Regions from separate parts of the Nonomuraea sp. NPDC049129 genome, predicted to be linked through region 2. Evidence: riboswitches for the same ligand, from Rfam matches in the RefSeq annotation. Region 2 holds a riboswitch; each other region holds the start of a gene.

Region 1 (3,266 bases), on a different contig from region 2:
TCGGCCGCCTGGATATCGTCCACTCCAACGCGGCCGCGCTCGACCCCGGCACCTACGGCCGCGACCGCGACCTCGAGGACCTCGACGTCGCCGTATGGGACCGCACGATGGCGGTGAACCTGCGCGGCTGCCTGCTCATGGTCAAGCACGCGGCCCCCGTGATGGCCGACGGCGGCGCGTTCGTCGTCACCTCGTCGGTCTCGGGCCTGCTGGGCGACGTCGCGCACGTCGCGTACGGCACCTCGAAGGCGGCGCTGACCGGTTTCGTGCGCTATGTGGCCACCAAGTACGGCTCGCGCGGCATCCGCTGCAACGCCATCGCGCCCGCACTGGTCCTGACCGACGCGGCCGCGCAGGCCCTCGGCCGGGAGCGGCTGGCCGACAAGGCGGCCGAACGGCTGCTGCCCTGGGCCTGCACCCCGGACGACGTGGCCGACCTCGTCGCCTTCCTCGCCTCGGCTGAGTCCCGGTGCATCACGGGACAGACCATCGTCATCGACTCCGGCACGGTGGCCCACCGCCCTGAACACGCCCTGCGCCAATGGCGCGACGCGGCGGGGTGACCACCGGAATTCCCCGGAGCGGTCCGTCACACGACTGTCTCGATCCCTGTGACGGTTTGTCGTGGCAGGAGTCCCTCGGAGCGGACACCCCTGCGGGGGAGCGGAAGCCCGGATACCCGGAGAACATTCCTAGGAACCGCATTAGGGTTGTGGCGGATCAAGGGGGATGAATGGAGCCGGTGTCGGTCGGGTTGGTCGGGGCGGGGCCGTGGGCGGAGCGCGCGCATGCGCCCATGCTGGTCAACAGCCCGCATCTCCGGTTCGCCGGCGTGTGGGCTCGGCGTCCGGAGGCTGCCGCTCGGCTGGGGGCGCCGGTGTTCGAGCGGGTCGAGGAGTTGTTCGAGGCGTGCGAGGCCGTGGCGTTCTGCGTGCCGCCGGGCGTACAGGCCGAATTGGGGGTGCGCGCGGCGAAGGCCGGGAAGGCGTTGTTGCTGGAGAAGCCGCTCGCCGACTCGCTGGAGAACGCGCGGCGGCTCGCCGATGCCGTGCGTGAGGCCGGTGTGGCCTCCCAGATGGTGCTCAGCATGCGTTATATGAAGCAGGTCAGGGAGTTCCTGGCGCGCTGCGCGGAAATCGAGGCGTTCGGCGGTCACGCCGCGAACATCTCCGATGTCCTGCTGGGCGGCCACCTCTTCGGCACCCCGTGGCGGCTCGAGCGCGGGGCGCTCCTGGACGTCGGGCCGCACGTGGTCGACCTGCTCGACGCCGCGCTCGGCCGGGTGACCGGCGTGCGCGCGCACGGCAACCCGCTCGGCTGGACCGGACTGCTGCTCGATCACGAGGGCGGCGCGGCCAGCGAGGCGTCGCTGTGCATGGCCGCCGCCGGTGACCTGCCGCCGGCCAGTGTCGCGGTGTACGGCAGGACGGGCAGCGCGACGCTGCTGCCCAGTGATGACGACGATCCGTTCGAGACCATCGCCGAGGAGTTCGCGCGGACCGTACGCCAGGGCGGCGGCCACCCGCTGGACGCGGCCCACGGGCTCAGGTTGCAAGAGATCATCGCCGAGGCGGAAGCCCAATTGGGCACCCCTTGACTTAACGCGCATCTGGCGCATTGATAGCGTCTGTCCGACGCGCAGAGTTGCAGCGAAGTCCGGTGCGAGTCCGGCGCTGTCCCGCAACTGTCATAGCCAGGTCGCCTGCCTCCGCGCTGACGTCATCAACCCTCGTGGAAAAGGGTGATCCGTCGCTCTCAAGCGGGTCTCTCGGTTCCGACAGTGTGAAAGGACTTCTCGTGAGGCCCGTACGCACGGCCTTCGCGGGCGCGCTGCTGGGAACGCTCGTTCTGGCCGGATGTGGTCAGACCAGCACTACCACCACCCCGTCACCCGCGAGCCCCACCGGCACGACCGGCACGACCGGCTCGACCAGCTCCGCCGCCTTCCCCGTGACGGTCGAGGCGGGCAACGGCAAGGTCAGCATCGCCAAAAAGCCGGAGCGGATCGTCTCGCTCTCCGCCAGCCATACCGAGACGCTCTTCGCCATCGGCGCGGGCCCCCAGGTCATCGCGGTGGACGACCAGTCCAACTACCCGGCCGGTGTCCCCAAGACGGACCTGTCCGGCTTCAAGCCGAACGTCGAGGCCATCGTCGCCCAGAAGCCCGACCTGGTGATCGTCTCCAACGACATCGACGGCATCGTCGCCAAGCTGGGCAAGGTGAACGTGCCGGTCCTCCTGGAGCCCGCCGCCACCAAGCTCGACGAGGCGTACGACGAGATCACCGACCTCGGCGCCGCCACCGGCAACACCGAAAAGGCCGGACAAGTCGTGACTGGCATGAAGACGTCCCTCGACAAGCTCTCGGCGAACGCCCCCAAGGACAAGAAGCTCACCTACTACCACGAACTCGACCAGACCCCCTACGCGGCGACGTCCAGCACGTTCATCGGGCAGATCTACGCCATGTTCGGCCTCACCAACATCGCCGACAAGGCGCCGGACCCGGCGGGCGGCTACCCCAAGCTGTCGGCGGAGTTCGTCGCCCAGGCAGACCCGGACCTGATCTTCCTGGCGGACGTGAAGTGCTGCCAGCAGAGCAAGGACACGCTGGCCAAGCGCCCCGGCTGGAAGGGACTGTCGGCCGTCAAGGGTGACCAGGTGATCCAGCTCGACGACGACATCGCCTCGCGCTGGGGCCCGCGGGTCGTCGACCTGGCACAGACCATCAGCGACGCCGTCGGCAAGGCGGCCACCCGCCAGTGAGGTCCAGACCGATGTGGACGGCGGGCGCGCTGGCCGTGCTCGCCGTCTCCATGGTCGCCGGGCTGCTCGGCGGGGCCGCCGACATCTCGCCGTGGCAGGTGGTGCTCCAGGCGCTCGACTGGCTGCCGTACGTACACGTGGACTCGGGGCTGGCCCCCGTGGAGCAGGGGCTGCTGTTCGAGCTGCGGCTGCCCAGAGTGCTGGTGGCGGCCGTGGTCGGCGGACTGCTGGCCATCGCGGGGGCCGGCTACCAGGGGGTGTTCCGCAACCCGCTGGCCGACCCCTATCTGCTGGGCGCCGCGGCCGGAGCCGGGCTGACCACCACCGTGGTCATCGTGCTCGTGCCGACCCCGGCCGTCGGCATCCCGGTGGCCGCCTTCGCGGGTGCGGTCGGCGGGGTGTTCCTCGCGTACGTGCTCGGCAACACCGCCGGGCGCTCGGGCGGCACCGCCACGCTGGTGCTCGCCGGGGTGGCCGTCACCTCGTTCCTGACCGCGATC
Region 2 (3,266 bases):
TGACGCCGGAGGCGACCATCTGCGCGTCGCACAGCACGGGCGCGCCGCGCCGCAGCGCCGCGCGGGCCCGGACGACCACCGAAGGCGACCAGTCCAGGTCGGCGACGAGGTCGGTCATGCCACACGCGTGGATCATCCGCACCGCCACCTGGGCCACATCCGGGGGCATCCCGGTGAGGTCGGCCTCGGCACGGATGGTCGCGAATGAGCGCCGGTAGATCTCGGCGCCGTCGCGCAGGTAGTCGGTCACTGCTGCCTTTCCTCGTATCGGTCGAAGCTGACCGCCATCAAAGCGGTCGTTCCTCGTAGCCGTCGGCGGTGGCCACCATTTGGACCACCCGGCCGCGGGGCAGCCCGCAGCGCCGCTCGCAACCCGCCCAATGCACCGGCGTCGCAGCGGGCGCGTCCAGGGTCGCCACCCACCGCCGTACGTCCTCCTGCACGTCCGCCAGCGACTTGGCGCAGCCGGGACGTCCGGTGCAGGCGCTCACCCCGACCCAGGGCGACGCCGGATCGGTCACCAGCCCTGCCGCGGACAGCTGCCGCACCGCCCGCTCGGCCGCGGCGGGGGACAGGTCCAGCAGGACGACCGTCCGCCACGGCGTCAGCCGTACGGGAACCGCCCCGCCGTCGTCGGCGGTGTCGGCGATAGCGCGTACCTGAGCGGCGGACAGCCGCCCGAGCGGCACCACGGCCTCCAGCGCCACGCGGCCGTCCCGCTGATCGACAGGTCCGGGACGATGGGCCGAGCGGGGAGAGGATGCGTCCAGAGCGGTCGTCGCACGCTCGCCCGCAACGCCGAGGTGGGCGGCGATTCGGGCGGGACCGTCCGCTAACTCCGCGATCCGCCACGCGCCCCGGTCACGATCGGAAAGCCCGCGCTCCCGTTCGTCGAGGAACGCCTCGGCGGCGGCGATCATCTGCCCGACCGCCGCGTCACGAGGCACGACAAGCCCGGTGTCCACGCCCGCCAGCAGCAGTGACACCCAGGCGTCACCGCCCGCCACCGCGCCGTCGGGCAGTGCCGCCCAGGCGTCACCATTCACTGCCGCAGGCACGAGAGTGACATCGGCGGCCAGCTGCCGCATGTCACCCGTGCCGTCGTCCAGCGCGAACAGGAAGCGCCCTGGCAGCCCGGCCAGCCGGGTCCGCGCGCACAGCGCCAGGTCCAGGGCCTCGACCAGGGGTTGCGTGTCCACCAAACCCGCAGGACCGCGGCCGCCGAGCGGCGAGGCGACGATGTTGCGTACCCGTTCGTGCGCGGCCGAGGGCAGCAGCCCGACGCCGGCGATCCGTTCGGCGAAGACGGCCGGCGCGCGCAGGCCCCGCACCTGTACGTTCGCCCGCGACGTGAGCTCGACCACCCCGGAGCCCAGCTCCGCCGCGCAGGCCGCCAGCTCGCGGAGCTGGACGCCGGAGACCGCGCCGCCGGGCAGGCGGACCCGGGCCAGCGGGCCGTCGGCGGCCTCGTGCACCTGGAGCGCTCCCGGACAGGCGTCGGGCCGGACCCGTCCGGAAAAGTCGGCTATGGACACGATGAGGATGGTAACGCCACTTCTGGTGGAGGTTGCTCCTGCCGTAGGCTCCTGGGTAGGCGATGGCAAAGGGAGGAAGCCGGTGCGAATCCGGCGCGGTCCCGCCACTGTGACCGGGGAGCGAACCCCACCGCAGGCCACTGCCCGGCAACGGGTGGGAAGGCCGGGGTGAGCGCTGATCCGGGAGCCAGGAGACTCCTGCCGTCGCGACACCCACGACCGGGGCGAGGACCCCGAGGGAGGATCGTGCCGTGCCTGGCGACAGCCATACCGTCCTGCTGCTCTCCACCTCCGACACCGACCTGCTGAGCGCGCGTGCCTGTGGCGCCGCCTACCGTCTGGGCAACCCCGCCCGGCTCGACCCCGACGATCTGCCCGGCCTGCTGGAGGGGGCCGACCTGGTCGTCGTACGGCTGCTCGGCGGTCGCCGCGCCTGGCAGGAGGGGCTCGACGCGCTGCTGGCCGGGCCCCGTCCGGTCGTGGTGCTGGGCGGCGAGCAGGCGCCGGACGCCGAGCTGATGGAGCTGTCCACGGTGAGCGGCGGCGTCTGCGCCGACGCGCACGCGTACCTGGCGCACGGCGGGCCCGCCAACCTGACCGAGCTGCACGCCTTCCTGTCCGACACCGTCCTGCTGACCGGGCGCGGGTTCGCGCAGCCGGCGCCCACGCCGTCCTGGGGGCGGCTGGAGCGCGAGGCACGGTCACACGAGGGGCCCGTGATCGGGGTGCTCTACTACCGGGCGCACCACATGGCGGGCAACACGGCCTTCGTCGAGACGCTCTGCGCCGCCGTCGAGGAGGCGGGCGGGCAGGCGCTGCCGGTGTTCTGCTCCTCGTTGCGCACCGCCGAACCCGAGCTGCTGGAGACCCTGCGGGCCGCCGACGCGCTGGTGGTGACCGTGCTGGCGGCGGGCGGCTCGCGTCCCGCGACGGCGGGCGCGGGCGGGGACGACGAGGCGTGGGACGTGGGCGCGCTGGCCGCGCTCGACGTGCCGATCCTGCAAGGTCTGTGCCTGACCACGTCCAGGCAGGCGTGGGAGGACAACGACGACGGCCTGTCGCCGCTGGACGCCGCCTCGCAGGTGGCCATCCCCGAGTTCGACGGGCGGATCATCACGGTGCCGTTCTCCTTCAAGGAGATCGATCCGGACGGGCTGACCGTCTATGTCGCCGACCCGGAGCGGGCCGCGCGGGTGGCGGGCATCGCCGTACGCCACGGGCTGCTGCGCCACACCCCGCCCGGCGGGCGGCGGCTGGTGGTGATGCTGTCGGCGTACCCGACCAAGCACTCGCGCGTCGGCAACGCCGTCGGGCTGGACACCCCCGCCAGCACCGTACGGCTGCTGGCCCGGCTCGCCGAAGCGGGCTACGACCTGGGCGAGGGCTTCCCCGGCGTGGCCGAGCAGGACGGCGACGCGCTCATCCACGCGCTCATCGCCGCGGGCGGCCAGGACCAGGACTGGCTGACCGAGGAGCACCTGGCGGGCAACCCGGTACGCATCTCCGCCGCCTCCTACGAACGCTGGTACCGCACACTCCCCGCCGGCCTGCGCACCGGGATCGAGCGGCACTGGGGACCCCCGCCCGGCGAGCTCTTCGTCCATGACGGCGACATCGTCCTGGCGGCGCTGCGCGCCGGGAACGTCGTGGTCATGGTCCAGCCGCCACGCGGCTTCGGCGACAACCCGATCGCCATCTACCACGACCCCGACCTGCCGCCCAGCCACCACT
Region 3 (3,266 bases), on a different contig from region 2:
GGGGTAGTTATGGGGTGCGAGGGGAGGACGCCATGCGCCGACGGGGGTTCTTCGCGCTCGGCCTGGCGGTGGCGGCCTGCGCGACAGGATGTGGCACGGAGGGGAGCCTCGGCGGACGCGCCGTCAACGCGGCCGGCCTCTCGGGCCGGTTCGCGATCGTCCCCGGCGCCGGACGCTGGGCCCGCGTCGCCAAGACGCTCGTCAAAACCGCCCGCGACGCCGGTTTCCCGGTCTCCGGCACGCCGCCCGTCACCCGGATCACCGTCACCGGGCTGCCCGCGCTGGCCGCGACCGAGCTCAACAACGGGCTGTCGTTGCTCGACACCGCCACGCCGCTGGCCCGGCTCACCGGCCAGATCGAGGTGGTGGTGGTGCCCGCACACTCCAAGTTCGCCACCTTCGACCAGTTCGGCGCGCAACTGGTCGCCCACCCCGACCGCACGCCCCTGACGGGCGGCCCGCAGGGCGAGCCCGACCACCTGCTGTTCGGGCTGATCGCCAAGGGCCTCGGCGCCGACACCCGGCAGGTCGACTACACCGGTTTTCCCGGCAGCGAGGAGGCCTCGGCCGCGCTCCTCGGCGGCAAGGCCGCGGCGGCGACCGGCACGCTCGCGGACTGGCGCCGCGCCATCGGCAAGGGCCTGGTCAGGGTGCTCGCCGTCTCCAGCGCGCGCCGGGTGGACGGCATCGAGGCGCCGAGCCTGCTGGAGTGCGGGGTGCGGGTGGACTTCGCCGACTGGTGCGCGGCCGTGGGGCCCGAAGGCATGACCGATGACGGCAAGGCCGTCGCCATCCGGCTCTGCGACGAGGTCACGGGGTCCGACTCGTGGCGGGCGGCCTGCCGGGCGGAGGGATGGACCTCGATCCCGCTCAGCGGCGACGACTTCGAACAGTGGCTGGCCTCGGAGATCGGCAGGACCAGGGCCGTGCTCCGCGATCTGGGCATGCTCGACACCGCTGACACAACATGCTGGGGTAGTTGCGCCAAGGGCCACTAGATGTAGGATTCTGATCGTCGCTGGTTCGCCCCTCGGGGCGGAGCAAAAGGGAACCCGGTGCGATTCCGGGGCTGCCCCGCAGCGGTGAGCGGGAACGACCGCCGTCACGAGCACTGGAGATCTCCGGGAAGCGACGGCCAGTAGGAATGATCGACCATGCCCGCGAGCCCGAAGACCTGCCGGCGACGTTGGGGGAGCCAGCCGGCTCCGCCCATCGAAGTGTCCATGGCCTCGAGGGAGGGCCGGGGGCGTCGGCGGCCGTGGAGTCCAGGGCCGCCGTGCTCTCACGCGCCCTCACGGGGATGAGCTCGCGAGGAGAGAGCACGTGACGCAGATCATTGAGGCCGATCACCAGCCGGCCACGGCCGATCACCAGCCGGCCACCGTCGACCGGCGGCTGGCGATCGAGGAGGCCGCCGCACGAGTGATCACCGATCCGGCCAACTCCCGGATCGCCGCCCGGCTCCTGGCCGAGGAGATCGCCGACGAGGCGGCCGGGCACGGCGTGCGGACCTTCTCCGAGTCCATCGCCGCCAGCCACGCCGCCGGGCTGATCCAGGACTCGCTCGCCGCCTTCGTCGGCGCGCACGCCGCCGAGCTCGACGCGCTCGTCTCCGGCGAGGCGGACGACCGCTTCGAGTATTTCGGGTTGCGTACGGTCTACGACCGCTACCTGCTGCGGCACCCGGAGTCGCGGACCGTGCTCGAACGGCCGCAGCACTTCCTGCTCCGCGTGGCCTGCGGGCTGTCGGAGACGGTCGCCGAGGCCGCCGAGCTGTACGGCCTCATGTCCACGCTGTCGTACCTGCCGAGCTCGCCGACGCTGTTCAACTCCGGTTCGCGCCGGCCGCAGCTGTCGTCGTGCTTCCTGCTCGACTCGCCGCGCGACGAGCTGGAGTCGATCTACGACCGCTACGGGCAGGTGGCCAGGCTGTCGAAGTACGCCGGGGGCATCGGCATCGCGTGGACCCGGGTGCGCTCGCGCGGATCCCTCATCAAGGGCACCAACGGGCACTCCAACGGCATCGTGCCCTGGCTGCGCACGCTCGACTCCTCCGTCGCCGCCGTCAACCAGGGCGGGCGCCGCAAGGGCGCGGCCTGTGTCTACCTGGAGACCTGGCACGCCGACGTCGAGGAGTTCCTGGAGCTGCGCGACAACACGGGCGAGGACGCCCGGCGTACGCACAACCTCAACCTGGCCAACTGGGTGCCGGACGAGTTCATGCGGCGGGTGGAGGCCGACGAGGTCTGGTCGCTGTTCGACCCCAAGCAGGTCCCCGACCTCACCGACCTGTACGGCGAGGCGTTCACCCGCGCCTACCGCGCCTACGAGGCCGACGGCCGCTACACCCGGCAGCTGCCCGCCCGGACCCTCTACGGCCGGATGATGCGCACCCTCGCCCAGACCGGCAACGGCTGGATGACGTTCAAGGACGCCGCCAACCGCACCTCCAACCAGACGGCCCGGCCCGAGAACGTCATCCACCTGTCCAACCTGTGCACCGAGATCCTCGAGGTCACCAGCGACGGCGAGACGGCGGTGTGCAACCTCGGCTCGATCAACCTCGCCGCCCACCTGACCGGCGAGGGCGTCGACTGGGCCCGGCTGCGCGCGACCGTCCGTACGGCGGTGCGCTTCCTGGACCGGACCATCGACCTGGGCTTCTACCCGACCGCCGAGGCCGAGGCGGCCAACAAGCGCTGGCGGCCGATCGGGCTCGGCGTGATGGGCCTGGCCGACGTCTTCTTCACGCTCCGGCTGCCGTTCGACTCGCCCGAGGCGCTGGGGCTGTCGACCCGCGTCGCCGAGGAGATCGCCCTGGCCGCCTACGACACCTCCGCCGATCTGGCCGTCGAGCGCGGCCGGCATCCGTCGTACGAGGAGACCAGGGCGGCGGGCGGCGTCTTGCACCCCGACCACTACGGCGCCGCCGCGTCGCCGCGCTGGGACGAGGTGCGCGCGAAGATCGCCGCGACCGGGCTGCGTAACTCGCTGATGGTCGCCATCGCCCCGACCGCGACCATCGCCTCCATCGCCGGGTGCTACGAGTGCATCGAGCCGCAGGTGTCCAACGTGTTCAAGCGCGAGACGCTGTCGGGGGAGTTCCTCCAGGTCAACCGCTACCTGGTGGCCGACCTCCAGGCTCGCGGGCTGTGGACGCAGCGGATGCGCGACGACCTCAAGCGGGCGGACGGCTCGGTCCAGGACATCGCGGGCATCCCCGATGACCTCAAGACCTTGTACCGGACGGCCTGGGAGCTGCCGCA

The links. A riboswitch is a leader RNA that binds a small molecule or an ion and turns the genes downstream of it on or off. The one in region 2 is predicted to bind cobalamin.
Region 1: it holds a riboswitch for cobalamin, as region 2 does, so the genes downstream of both, AB0B64_RS46370 (ABC transporter substrate-binding protein) here and cobN (cobaltochelatase subunit CobN) in region 2, are expected to answer to the same signal.
Region 3: it holds a riboswitch for cobalamin, as region 2 does, so the genes downstream of both, AB0B64_RS35585 (ribonucleoside-diphosphate reductase subunit alpha) here and cobN (cobaltochelatase subunit CobN) in region 2, are expected to answer to the same signal.

What each region holds. Positions count from the first base shown of each region.
Region 1 covers NZ_JBEZDU010000023.1:16,846-20,111, reverse strand. The annotation lists gene AB0B64_RS46380 (SDR family oxidoreductase) at 1-563, shown strand, start outside; gene AB0B64_RS46375 (Gfo/Idh/MocA family oxidoreductase) at 734-1,597, shown strand; cobalamin riboswitch at 1,605-1,725, shown strand; gene AB0B64_RS46370 (ABC transporter substrate-binding protein) at 1,798-2,766, shown strand; gene AB0B64_RS46365 (iron ABC transporter permease) at 2,778-3,266, shown strand, end outside.
Region 2 covers NZ_JBEZDU010000015.1:269,685-272,950, reverse strand. The annotation lists gene AB0B64_RS38675 (precorrin-8X methylmutase) at 1-250, opposite strand, end outside; gene cobG (precorrin-3B synthase) at 288-1,535, opposite strand; cobalamin riboswitch at 1,564-1,752, shown strand; gene cobN (cobaltochelatase subunit CobN) at 1,787-3,266, shown strand, end outside.
Region 3 covers NZ_JBEZDU010000013.1:202,227-205,492, reverse strand. The annotation lists gene AB0B64_RS35590 (tripartite tricarboxylate transporter substrate-binding protein) at 33-998, shown strand; cobalamin riboswitch at 1,003-1,197, shown strand; gene AB0B64_RS35585 (ribonucleoside-diphosphate reductase subunit alpha) at 1,324-3,266, shown strand, end outside.